Regions from separate parts of the Pandoraea oxalativorans genome, predicted to be linked through region 1. Evidence: predicted binding sites of a transcription regulator. Region 1 holds the regulator's gene; each other region holds the start of a gene.
The links. Region 1 encodes FNR, which switches genes on or off when oxygen is low (the NO sensors DNR and NnrR bind a similar motif). Its sites were predicted from a motif close to TTGATNNNNATCAA; they were not measured.
Positions count from the first base shown of each region.

Region 2: the regulator FNR is predicted to act here: its motif matches at 1,925-1,938, upstream of yiaY (L-threonine dehydrogenase).
Region 3: the regulator FNR is predicted to act here: its motif matches at 2,876-2,889, upstream of MB84_RS03595 (OmpW/AlkL family protein).

Region 1 covers NZ_CP011253.3:2,265,100-2,269,327, reverse strand. The annotation lists gene scpB (SMC-Scp complex subunit ScpB) at 131-1,408, opposite strand; gene fnr (fumarate/nitrate reduction transcriptional regulator Fnr) at 1,747-2,499, shown strand; gene MB84_RS10260 (YybH family protein) at 2,819-3,253, shown strand; gene MB84_RS10255 (LysR family transcriptional regulator) at 3,391-4,228, opposite strand, start outside.
Region 2 covers NZ_CP011253.3:5,086,384-5,090,611, reverse strand. The annotation lists gene MB84_RS22435 (MFS transporter) at 1-573, shown strand, start outside; gene yiaY (L-threonine dehydrogenase) at 654-1,802, opposite strand; gene exaC (acetaldehyde dehydrogenase ExaC) at 1,964-3,484, opposite strand; gene MB84_RS22420 (sigma-54-dependent Fis family transcriptional regulator) at 3,814-4,228, shown strand, end outside.
Region 3 covers NZ_CP011253.3:777,365-781,592, forward strand. The annotation lists gene MB84_RS03585 (TonB-dependent receptor family protein) at 1-1,066, opposite strand, end outside; gene MB84_RS03590 (DUF2946 family protein) at 1,267-1,791, opposite strand; gene MB84_RS03595 (OmpW/AlkL family protein) at 2,113-2,814, opposite strand; gene MB84_RS03600 (penicillin-binding protein 1A) at 2,999-4,228, shown strand, end outside.

The sequences.
Region 1 (4,228 bases):
CGTCGTGGGCAGGCTTGGGTCGCTGTCCTGATCCGTGTTCGCACCATGAATGCGCGGCAAAAGCCTGCCGCGACTTCGTTCTTATCGCTAAACGGCCCTGAAGGTATGCGCGGCGCAGAGCGCCGCCGCCTCAGGTACCGGTGACGAGATTCTTGTCGTCCCCGTCGTTCTCGTCGTCTATCGCACCGGGCATGGGCTGCCCGGCGGCGGCTTCGTTCGCTGCCGGGTCGACAGCGTGCGGGGAAACCTCTTGCGCCAACGACGCCGCGGGATCTTCCGCCTGCGTCGCACCTTCTTGCGCGCCTTCTTCTATATCGACGCTCTGCACATCTTGCGGCGAATCGTCGCCGACAGGAACCGCAGATTCCGATACTTCGGAAAATTCCTCGTGTTGCGCATCAGATGCCAATACCGATCCGCTGTCGATGTCGTCGTCGCCCGGCACTTCGGCAGTCCCGGCATCAAGGGCGGCCAACGACGTATCGTCCTTCCCGTCTGCCCCGTCTGCCCTTTTGCCAGCCGCCTCATCGGCATCGTCCTGCTCACTGACGTGTGCTGCGTCCGCGAGTTCCGCCACATCGGACGAAATCTCTGCCGATGTATCGACGTCGAGCACCGCGACATCGGCAGGTGCCTGCGCTTCGCCTTCGGCCATCATGGCGTCGAGTAGTGCCTCATCCGACAGCGCCTCGTCGCCGACCGCTGGCGGGCGCTGACCTTCCGGCACCCCCTGTGCGAGCGGCAGATCGTCGGCACGCGTTTGCGCCAGACGGGCCAGCGCCTCGGCATCGGCCACCGGCGCGTCGTCCGTGGCTTCCGCCTCGCCTTCTTCGCCCTCGGCACGCTCACCGAATTCGATGTTCTGTTGCGCCAGCAGATCGATCTGCGCCTGCGCGGCCGGGTCTTCCAACGGCGGCAACGCATCGAGCGCACGCAGGCCGAGGTCGTCCAGGAAGTCCTTGGTCGTCGCATACAGACCGGGGCGTCCCGGCACGTCGCGATGTCCGATCACTTCGATCCAGCCACGATCTTCGAGCTGCTTGATGATCTGCGTATTGACCGTCACGCCGCGAATCTCTTCGATATCGCCGCGCGTAACCGGTTGCCGGTAAGCAATGATCGCCAGCGTCTCCATCACAGCGCGCGAGTACTTCGGCGGCTTCTCCGGATTGAGGCGGTCAAGGTATTCACGCATGCGCGGACGGCTTTGGAAACGCCAGCCGGTGGCCAGCGCCACCAATTCCACACCTCGGCCGTCCCATTGCACGCGGATTTCCTCGAGCAGCGCGCGCACCGTGTCACCGGACACGGCGTCATTGAAGAGCTTACGCAGATCGCCGACCTTGAGCGGCTCCTGCGCGCAAATCAACGCGGTCTCGAGGACGAGTTTCGCCTCTTGGGTATTCATGTGCGACTAAGCAGACCGGGGGCTTGGCAACCCGGTATCAGGAATAAATGGATGCTTGGAACCAGAAAACGGTCGTCGATGGAAGACTACCGTTTCGCATAAGCGCGCGCCCTATTGTGTTCGGTCGTAGTGACGGCGGCGCGACCAGAATGCTTCGAAACGACCTGCCGGGAAAACGCCCAAGCCGATAGTGCGGCAAGACGGACGTCCGGTATGTGCGCAATTATTACTGAAACATCCACGCCCGTAAAGCGTCGTCACAAACCTTGGCGTGCCGAGCGCCGAAACGACGGGTCGACGCCTCATGGTAAACTCGCAAAATAACTTCAGGGGCCTCCATGACCACCGACATCGGTCGCACTCCCGGCAACCCCATTCCGGTTGCCCAGCCTCGTTGTTCCACGTGCTCGCTGGGGCAGTTCTGCCTGCCCGTCGGCATCCCTGAGCCGGAGCTGGAACGACTGGACGCACTCGTGAGCGAACGCCGCCGCCTCAAGAAGGGCGAAGTGCTCTATCACGCCAACGATGACCTCACCGCCGTCTACGGCATTCGTTTCGGGTCGCTCAAAAGCTGCGTCACCGCCCCCGACGGCCGTGAGCAGGTCGTCGGCTTCCACCTTCAGGGTGAGCTGATCGGCCTCGATGCCGTGGCCGACAACCATCACCCGAGCACCGCCGTGGCGCTCGAAGACAGCGAACTGTGCATCGCGCGCTTCGGCGAGCTTGAGACGCTTTCGCGTCAGGTACCGTCGTTGCAACGCCAGTTGCATCGTCTGATGAGCCAGGAAATCCGCAACGAGCACCAGCAACTGCTCGCCCTGGGGACGATGCGCGCCGAGGAGCGCCTGGCCGTCTTCCTGCTCAATCTCTCCGAGCGCCTGTCTGCGCGGGGTTACGCTGCCAACGAGTTCGTGCTGCGCATGAGCCGTGAGGAAATCGGCAGCTTCCTGGGCCTCAAACTGGAGACGGTCAGCCGCCTGTTCTCGCGTTTCGCACAGAATGGGATGATCGAAATCCGTCAACGCCACGTCAAGATCATAGACGGTGTTGCCCTGCGCGAACTCGCCGGCGTCGGCGTGCATCACTGCTGATGCGGCTGCCGGGGGCGCGGAGCGCCCCCGCTCACACGCCCCCGCGCCGACTCGCTCGCACTTCCCCACAGAACCCTGCCGCTGCCCACCGCGACTCTCTCGCGTTGCCGATCAGTCGCCAATCCGCGACTAACCCGTTACCGATACGCTAACGGCCTGACCATCCCGGCGCTTTGCGCCAGATCAAAAGGACCGATGTTCGACAAGCCTCGGCAAACGCTCCATAATCGGCGCGTTCGCCGCCCCGACTGTGGGTCGAGGGCGACCACGCTTACGACACGCATGCGACACGCGTTTGTCTCCGACGGAGGACGCCGTTATGCCCGCTGCCATATTTCTGAGTCCGGAAGACGCCGAACACGCCTTCTACGAAGCGCTGCGCGCCGGTGATACGGACTTGCTGATGGAGGTCTGGTCCGAAGACGAGGAAGTGGTATGCATTCACCCTGCGGGGCCACGGCACGTCGGCCCGGCGGCGGTCAGAGCGAGCTGGCATGAGGTCCTCGCCAAGGGCGGCATGCAGGTCATCGCGAATCAACTTCAAGTAGCCCACAACCCGTTGTGCGCCGTTCACAATGTCCTTGAGCAGATTCAGGTCGAGCGGCAGCCGGAAGCGCGCTTCGCTTTCGTGCTCGCCACGAACGTCTATCTGAAAGAAGCCGACGGCTGGCGTCTGGTGCTGCATCACGCCAGCCCGGCCATCGGCCACGAGGACACCGGCTCGCAGTTGCCGAGGAAGCACCGTCTGCATTGAGCAAGTACGTGCAGCCCTGAACGCCGCTCGCACTTTCCCGCTTTCGCTCACTCGTTCACTGGCTCGTGCGCCCTCTCGCTGTTACCCGCGCCGCACAGCGTTCCGGGCCAACGTTGCGCCGAGCCTCCTGACGCGTCCTATTCGTCGCGCCCGACGGCTTTCGTCGGCCACTGCGCCTCCCAGTACGGCACCGGGCCGAAGCGCGCCTGCAGAAACTCGATCATCGCCTGCGTCTTGGGCGGCACGAACACCCGGCTCGGATAGACGGCCCAGATGGCGACCTCCTCCGCGAGCGGATACGCCGGTAATACCGGCACGAGTTCTCCCCGCTGCAAGTAAGCCGCGACGTCCCACGTCGACTTCAGCGCAATGCCTAACCCCGCCAGCACCGCGTCACGCAGCACCTCACCGTTATCCGACACCAGTCGCCCGGATACGCGCACGCTCATCGGGCCGCCCGGGGTCACAAAGCGCCAGTCGCGCTGGTCGCCGAGCGTCAGGCACTCATGCTGCGCGAGATCGCCGGGATGCTTCGGCGCGCCATGCGCCGCGAGATACGCGGGCGACGCACACAGCGTGCGCCGATTGGCCGCGAGCTTCCGGGCGATCAGGGTGGAATCGCGCAATGCCCCGACCCGAATCGCCATGTCGACGCCCTCTTCCAGCAGATCGACGACACGGTCCGTCAACCGGAAATCCAGCGAAATACCGGGATAGCGGGCGAGAAACTCGGGCAATGTGGGCGAAATATGCTGACGTGCGAACGACGACGAACACGACACCCGCAACAGGCCCTGCGGCGCGGCGAACCCCTGCCCGACGCTCGCCAGCGCCTGCGCCTCCGCCGCGAGCAACGTCTGCGCCTGCGTGAGGAACACCTCTCCCTCCTGCGTCAACGCCACGCGCCGTGTCGTACGGTGCAACAGCCGGGCCCCCAGCACGCCTTCGAGTTGCACGAGCCGTGTGCTTGCCGTC
Region 2 (4,228 bases), 2.8 Mb from region 1:
CTGCTCACGGGCATCTACTTCGGCATCGTGGCGGCCAACGCGACGCTCTCGTTCTTCGCGCCGACCATCGTGCGCGCGTTGGGGCCGACGAATCCGTTGCACATCGGATTGCTCGTCGGTGTGATGTACGTCTTCGGCGCGATCTTCCAGATCGCCATCGGCTACAGCGCGGACACGCGGCGCGAAGCGCGCATGCATTGTGCTATTCCCGTCTTTATCGGCGCGTGTGGACTGGCGGGCGTCGGCGTGTTTGCGGGAAGCAACGGCGTGGCGGCGTTCCTGTGTCTGGTGATCGCCGTGTCCGGCACGATGGGCGCGATCCCGGTGTTCTGGCAGTTGCCGAATGCCTATCTCGCGGGCGGCGCAGCAGCGATGGGCGTGGCGTTCATCAACTCGGTGGCAAACCTTGCCGGGTTCGGCTCCCCGTACCTGTTGGGCATGGTGAAGGACGCGACGGGCAGCTTCAATGGCGGTCTCTGGATCGTCGCGGCACTCGAAGCGTTTGTCGCCATCCTGATCTGGTGGCGGATGAAACGGCGTGAGCGGGTACCGGGGGTGCATGCCGTCGCCTGATCCGACGCGTAGAACGGCGAAGGGCTACGTGAACTCACGTAGCCCTATTCGTCCGACCTGACCGGATGAACAACTGACGCTTAAAACGCTCGCAAGAAAATCGCTTCGATTTCCGCTTGCTCAGCGCGACGCGGGTTGGTGAACCCGCAGGCGTCCTGCATCGCGTTGGCCGCGAGCGTCGGGACGTCTTCCTTCTTCGCCCCGAGTTCGGCCAGCCCGGACGGAATGCCGATGTCCTTCGACAACCGGCGAATCGCGGCGATGGCGACCCTGGCACCTTCTTCGTCGCTCAACCCTTCCACCTTCTCGCCCATCGCCTGCGCGATGTCTCTCAGACGCGCCGCGCTGGTGCTCGCGTTGAATTCTTCCACGTGCGGCAGCAGCACCGCGTTGCACACACCGTGCGGCAGATCGTAGAACCCGCCCAACTGGTGCGCCATCGCGTGCACGTAACCCAGCGACGCGTTGTTGAACGCCATGCCCGCCAAGAACTGTGCATACGCCATGTTCTCGCGCGCCGTCATGTCGTCGCCGTGCGACACCGCACGACGCAGGTTCTGCGAGATCAGCGTGACAGCCTTGAGCGCGCATGCGTCGGTGATCGGCGTGGCAGCGGTCGACACGTAAGCTTCGGTCGCGTGTGTGAGCGCGTCCATGCCGGTCGCGGCCGTCAACCCCTTGGGCATCGCCGCCATCAGGGCCGGGTCGTTGACGGACAACAGCGGTGTGACGTTGCGATCGACGATGGCCATCTTCACATGACGCTTTTCGTCCGTGATGATGCAAAAGCGCGTCATCTCGCTCGCGGTGCCCGCCGTCGTGTTGATCGCGACGAGCGGCAATTGCGGCTTCTTCGACTGATCGACGCCTTCGTATTCGGAGATGTGACCGCCGTTGGTCGCGCACAGCGCAATCCCTTTCGCGCAGTCGTGCGGCGAGCCGCCACCCAGCGAAATTACGAAGTCGCACTGGTTCTGTTTGAGGATTGCCAGGCCCGCTTCAACGTTGCTCACCGTGGGGTTCGGCTTCGCACCGTCGAAGACGACCGATTGAATGTCCTGCTGCGTCAGCAGCTTCGCCACCTTCTCGGCCACGCCCGCCTTCGCCAGACCGGCATCGGTCACGATCAGGGCGCGGCGGAAATGGTATTGGCGCAGGGCGGCAATCGCTTCGTCGAGGCTGCCCACGCCCATCATGTTGACGGCGGGAATGAAGAAAGTCGTGCTCATCGTCATGCTCCTTATCTGTTCTGTGAGGGGCACACGCCGCGCGCAGATGGCGCCGCGGCGGTGTCCAGAATCATCTTTTGCATGCATCAAAGACAGCATCGCACTCGCTGCGCGACGCGTCTTTGATCCAATGCAAGGTCACATACGACTAGAGGGATTACTCAGAAGAAGCCGAGCGGATTGACGTCGTAACTCACCAGCAGATTCTTCGTCTGCTGGTAGTGGCCGAGCATCATCTTGTGCGTCTCGCGGCCGATGCCAGACTTCTTGTATCCACCGAATGCCGCGTGAGCCGGGTAGAGGTGATAGCAGTTCGTCCACACACGCCCCGCCTGAATGCCACGGCCCATGCGATAGGCACGATTGATGTCGCGCGTCCATACGCCAGCGCCCAGACCGAACTCCGTGTCGTTGGCGATGGCGAGGGCGTCGGCTTCGTTCTTGAAGGTCGTGACACCGACCACGGGCCCGAAGATTTCCTCCTGGAACACGCGCATGCGGTTCTCGCCCTTGAGCAGCGTAGGCTGGATGTAGAAGCCCGACGCCAGCGGACCGTCGAGCATCTCGATGCCGCCGCCCGTCAGCACTTGTGCGCCTTCCTTGCGCGCCAGATCGAGGTAGGTGAGGATCTTGTCGAACTGCTGTTGCGACGCCTGCGCACCCACGGCCGTCTCGGTATCGAGCGGATCGCCCCGCTTGATGCGCTCGACCCGCTTCATGACGACTTCCATGAAGGGCTCGTAAATCGACTCCTGGACGAGTGCCCGCGACGGACATGTGCAGACCTCACCCTGATTCAGGAAGCCCAGCACGAGGCCTTCTGCGGCCTTCTCGATGAACTCCGGCTCGCCGTGCATGATGTCGTCGAAGAAGATGTTCGGCGATTTGCCGCCTAGCTCGACCGTGCTCGGGATCAGGTTGGCAGCGGCGCGCGTCAGGATGTGATTGCCGACGGGCGTCGAGCCCGTAAAGGCGATCTTGGCGATGCGCCTGCTCGTCGCCAGCGCTTCACCGGCTTCGCGGCCGTAGCCCTGCACGACGTTGAGGACGCCGGGCGGCAACAGATCGCCGACCAACTCGGCGAACAACGTGATCGTGAGCGGCGTTTGTTCGGCGGGCTTGAGCACCACGCAGTTGCCTGCCGCGAGCGCGGGAGCAAGCTTCCACGCGGCCATCAGCAACGGGAAATTCCACGGGATGATCTGCCCGACCACACCGAGCGGCTCGTGAAAGTGATACGCGGCGGTGTGCTCGTCGATCTCGGCGGCGGTGCCTTCCTGCGCGCGAATGCAACCGGCGAAGTAGCGGAAGTGATCGACGGCCAGCGGCAAATCGGCGGCGAGCGTCTCGCGCACGGGTTTGCCGTTGTCCCACGTCTCCGCCACGGCGAAGCGCTCCAGTTGCGATTCCAGCCGGTCGGCGATCTGCAACAGAATGCGCGAGCGGGCCTGTACGGACGTCTTGCCCCAACTGGCCGCCGCCGCATGCGCAGCGTTGAGCGCCAGCTCGATGTCGGCGCCGTTCGAGCGGGGGAATTCGCCGATGACCGCGCCGGTGACCGGCGACGTGTTGGTGAAGTACTGGCCTTCGACCGGCGGCACGAATTTACCGCCGATGAAGTTCTCGTAACGCGGTTGCAGGGACAGCAGGGCACCGGGCGTGCCGGGCGGGGCGTATTTCATGTTGTGTCTCCGGATATCGTTGTAGCGCGAACGTTGGCTGCGCAGGACGCTACTAAGCAAGTCGCGGGCCAGACGTCCCAATTCGCACAACGGCGCGCCCTGGCGGCCTGCCGGACGGCGCGGTGTGTACCGATTTTGTGACACCTGTGTCCTGCCGTGTGGCACACGGTGTGTCAGGACTGTGACACTGCGTGTCGTCAGCGTCAGAACCTGCGTCAATCGCCTTGCGCTTGCCGATTGACACAGCGCATTGCAATCGCTTCGCGCATGGGAGATGCTTCGGGAACGATACGAGATCATCAGATCATCCGGCACGGGGGAGACGACCAATGCCAGCCAGTACGGAAGCCGCACATGCACGCCGTGTGCTGAACGTCGCGCAGGGCCATTTGCCATCGGGCTCGGTGGCGACCGACCCGAACATCGCCAGTTCGTGGCGGCGCTGTCTCGACACGCACGCGCTCGATCCGGGCGCGCGCATGGCGCCGCGCGTGCTCGAATCCTCGCAATTGCGCGAGCGTCGCAACGCAATGGAGCGCCTGCGCAATGTGTCCATGCCGGTGCTGGAACGTCTGCAACGTCAGTTGATGAACCCGCGTCAGGCCGTGTTGCTCACGGCCCCGGATGGCGTAATCGTCGATTCGCGTCTGCATGACGGCACCCGCGACGACTTCCATCGCGCCGGGCTATGGCCGGGCGCGGACTGGAGCGAATCGTGCGAGGGGACCAACGGTATCGGGACGT
Region 3 (4,228 bases), 1.5 Mb from region 1:
TGTGAATGACCCACGACGCGATATCGAGCTGGCCGACGTCGAAACGAATCGTGGTCAGGTTGCCCAGACGCTCGGTGCGGGTGTTACGCGCCTGATCGCCGGCGACTGCGGAAGCCGCGGCCTTGGTGGGATTGTTGAGCGCGTCGAACAGCGACAACGTGCCCGGCAGCTTCTGATCGACGATGTACGCGCCGAAGAAGAAACGCGTTTCCACGCGCGGCGAGAATTTGTAGCCGATGTTCGCGTTGATCTGGGCATAGTTGCCTTTCGCGTGATCGCGATAACCGTCGGACCGGTTGAGCGTCACGGTCGCGAGCGCATCGAGCGGCCCGAAGATGCGCGACATCTGTCCGCTCGCGCGAACGGTGCCGAAGCTACCGCCTTCGAGCCGGAACTGGTTGGGGGCCTCTGCCGTGTAGGCCGTGGGCGTGACGAAGTTCAGCGCACCGCCCAGTGTGGTTGAACCGTAGGTGAGGCCGTTGCCACCCTTGTAGACCTCGGTGGAGCGCAGGCCCATCGGGTCGATCTGATAGTAGTCGCCGCTGCCATCGGCCGAGTTGGTGGGAATCCCGTCCTGCAGGAGTTCGAGGCCGCGTACGTGATAACCGCGTGCGATACCGGAGCCGCGAATCGACACGCGTAGCTCCTGCCCGTAGCGATTCTGGACATACACACCGGGGCTGTCCTTCAGCACGTCGCGCAGGTTGAACGCGTAGGTGTTCTGGTAGCTGTCGGCGTCAACGAAGCCGACCGATCCGGCGGTCTGGAAAAGGTTGGCCTTCTGCTCCTCCACATTGGGGGACGTGAGCGACTCTGCCGGGGCGCTCACGTGGGTGACGGGCAACGTGGCGGTAGGCGTGGCGGGTGCGGTCGTCGCGGCGACTCCGGATGTGTCTGCGGCAAGGACCGTTGTGGCCACGGGGGCCGCAGGATTCACGGCAGCGGCGCCCGCCAGGGCGACCGAAGCTGCGGGGTTCGATGTGAGTGCGTGTGCTGCGCTGCCTAGCGAGGCGAAGGCGAGCGCGATGGCCGCTTGCAACGGCTTCTGCGTCATGAAACGTGACATGAATGTCTCTCTCGCGACCGAATGACGGCCGCCTGATGATCGTGAGTGTCGAACGTGTGCGTCGACGGCCCGGTACGCATGGCGAGCCACACGTTCGCGAGACGAGCGCGAACGTCAGGGCCAGCCGGAAGGCACGCAGCGCAAAACGGGTTCGACGGGAACCACCGGCATTGACGGTCAATGGCCGGAAGGCGGGAGGATCAGACGGCGAGGGACGGTGGCGCGCGGGCTAGGGCGTCGGAGAAACGGGCGCGCGGGAAATGCGGTATCGGCGCCCGGGGGGCGGCAACGATACCCGCCGACGCGACAGGCGGGGGGAGCTGGAAGGCAGTGGTGACGAGCGGCTGATGCGTCCACAAGGCGCAATAACCGCACTTTTCCCAATGATCTGCCGAGTCGAGCGAGTGGCCGACGTTGCCGTGCTCGCTATGCAGTCCGGTGACCTCTGCCTGAGCGGGAGGTACGGGATGAGCACGATGCGCGGGCGGCGCCTGCGCGTCGTCATGGCCGCTGTGGCCGTCATGCGCAGGTTCGCGTTGGGCGACGGCGCGCGCGGTGGTGTTCGTGCCCAGCGAGGCCTGCGTGCCCTGCACCGTGCAGTAGACCGCAAACGGATCCGCCTGCATGGCGGCGCGCCATTGCGCAATCGCGGGCATGAGCGCAGCCAGCAGGATCGCCAGCAGGGCGATCCCGATTGCGACGCGATGCTGACGAAGCTTGCGCATGCTGGGCCGGATCGGAATAAGCGGATTAAGCGGATTAAGCGGATGAACGAAAAATACGGGAATCGCCGGGCCGTCTGGCGGCTCATCCTGCGAGCGCATCTCACGGTTACGTCATAAGCTCATCACGTAATCGGATAACCGCGACGGCAAAGACGCGGCTCAGGCGGCGCTCGGGAAAGGAGGCATTGTAGGGTGTCTTGTCGAGGGGCGTAAATGCTTTGCGTTCGCATGTAGGGACGGCGCGACAATTTGCCGCGTCGTCCGTTGGAACCAAAAAAAAGGCGCCGCGGCCCCCCGGCACGTGGCGCCCCACACCGGATATCAGAACTTCATGCCAACGCCGACGCCGACGATCAGGGGATCGATATGCAACGTGCCGAGGTCGGTGCCCGCGAGCGACGTATCGGTCTTCATCCAGATCTTCTTGATGTCGATGTTGAAGAAGAGGTTTTTCGTCATCTGGATGTCCACACCGGCTTGCAGCGCCGGTCCCACACTGTGGTTCTTGATCGAGATGGGCGTGCCGCCTGCATTGAGGTTGCTATTCCAGAAGCGCGTGTAATTGATGCCCGCGCCGACATAGGGACGCACCTTCCCTGCGTGGTTGAAGTGGTATTGCAGCAGCAGTGTCGGCGGCAGCACGTTTACGCCGCCGAGATGCCCGAGGCTCGACGTGAGTTGATGGCGCGACATGCCGAGAATGAGTTCGACGCCGACGTTGTCGAGAATCATGTACGTGAAGTCGAGTTCCGGCACGATGGCGTTGTTGACGGTGACGCCCAGCGTCGGCAGAACGCTGCCACTCGCATGCGAGTCCGGCATGATGCCGATGGCGCGTACGCGCGCGAGGATGTCGCCTGCGTAGATGCCCTGCGAACTGTCCTTGATGAACCCGAAGGTCTTCGTGGTGGCCGCATTGTCGGTGGCCGGTGCCGTGCTTTGTGCGAATGCGGATGCGCTGGAGAGGGCGGCACCGATAGCCAGTGCGGCGGCGAGAGCCGTGGCGCCGAGGGAGTGCTTCATGATGTTGTCCAAAGTCGTGAGAGAGCACGACCGATGGTAGAAGCACGATGCGCTGCGGAACTTGATGCGCGTCAAGCCAGAGGCAGCGCGCACGCGTGATGCGACAAACTGTCGCGCGCCGCGGTTTTGGTAGGATGCGGACTTTGCCACGCATTCCCCCATCGTGAAGCGCCCGATTTCGTCGCTGTTTTCTTCGCTGCTGCACGCCGTCGCCCAAGCGGGTCGGCGGGGTCTTCGCCTTTTGCAACCGCTCTGTCCGTATGCGGCGCGCGCCTGGCATCACCTGCGCCATCCCACGCGTCGCGGTGTGCTGATCGCCATGGCAGCGCTTCCTGGTCTGCTCGTCGCTTACACGCTGATTCTGATTCCGTTCACGCCGAGCATTCGCGACATTCGCCGGGCAAAGGTCGACCAGCCTGCGCAGGTCCTGTCTGTCGACGGGAAACTGCTGGCCGAGTTCCGGCCGTCGAATCGCGAGTGGGTGGCGTTGAAGGACATCTCGCCCAACGTCGTCAAGGCGCTCGTATCGACGGAAGATCATCGCTTTTACGAACACCATGGCATCGATTTGAAGCGTACGGCGGGGGCGGCGCTGCGCACGTTCTCCGGTGATCGTCAGGGCGGCTCGACGATTACGCAACAGCTCGCCCGCAACTTGTACCCGGACGACATCGGTCGCGCCCCCACGCTCACGCGCAAACTCAAGGAAGCAATCACCGCGCTCAAGATCGAGGCGCTGTACACGAAGCCCGAGATTCTCGAGACCTATCTGAACACGGTGCCCTTCCTGTACAACGCGTATGGCATCGAAATGGCCGCGCGCACGTACTTCGATAAGTCCGCCGATCAGTTGGACGTCGTCGAAGCCGCTACGCTCGTTGGCATGCTCAAGGGCAACAGCTATTACAACCCGGTGATCAATCCCGAGCGCGCGCTGCAACGCCGCAACACGGTGCTCGCGCAGATGGTGAAGTTCGGCGACCTCGACGCGTCGAAGCTCGCGACGCTGCAAAAGCGGCCTTTGCGTGTCGACTTCGAACGTCAGACCGAAGCGCCGGGGCCTGCACCGCACTTCGCACAGCAATTGCGCAAGTGGCTGATCGGCTGGGCGGATCGCAACGACTACAACATCTACTCGGACGGTCTCGTGGTGCATACCACCATCGACGCGCGCTTGCAGTCGATGGCGACCCAAGCGCTCACGCGTCAGGCGAATCAATTGCAGGGCATTGCCGACGCGAATTGGTCGGCACGCGGCGGTTGGCGCGACAGTACGGCGCTGGTCCAGTCGTTCGTGCGCGAGACGGCGGAATACCGCAATGCCGTGGCCAGCAGTGAAGCGCCCGAAGCGGCGATGAAGCGTCTGTTAGCCGACAAGACGTTCATGCAAAACCTGCGCACGACGAAGACGCGC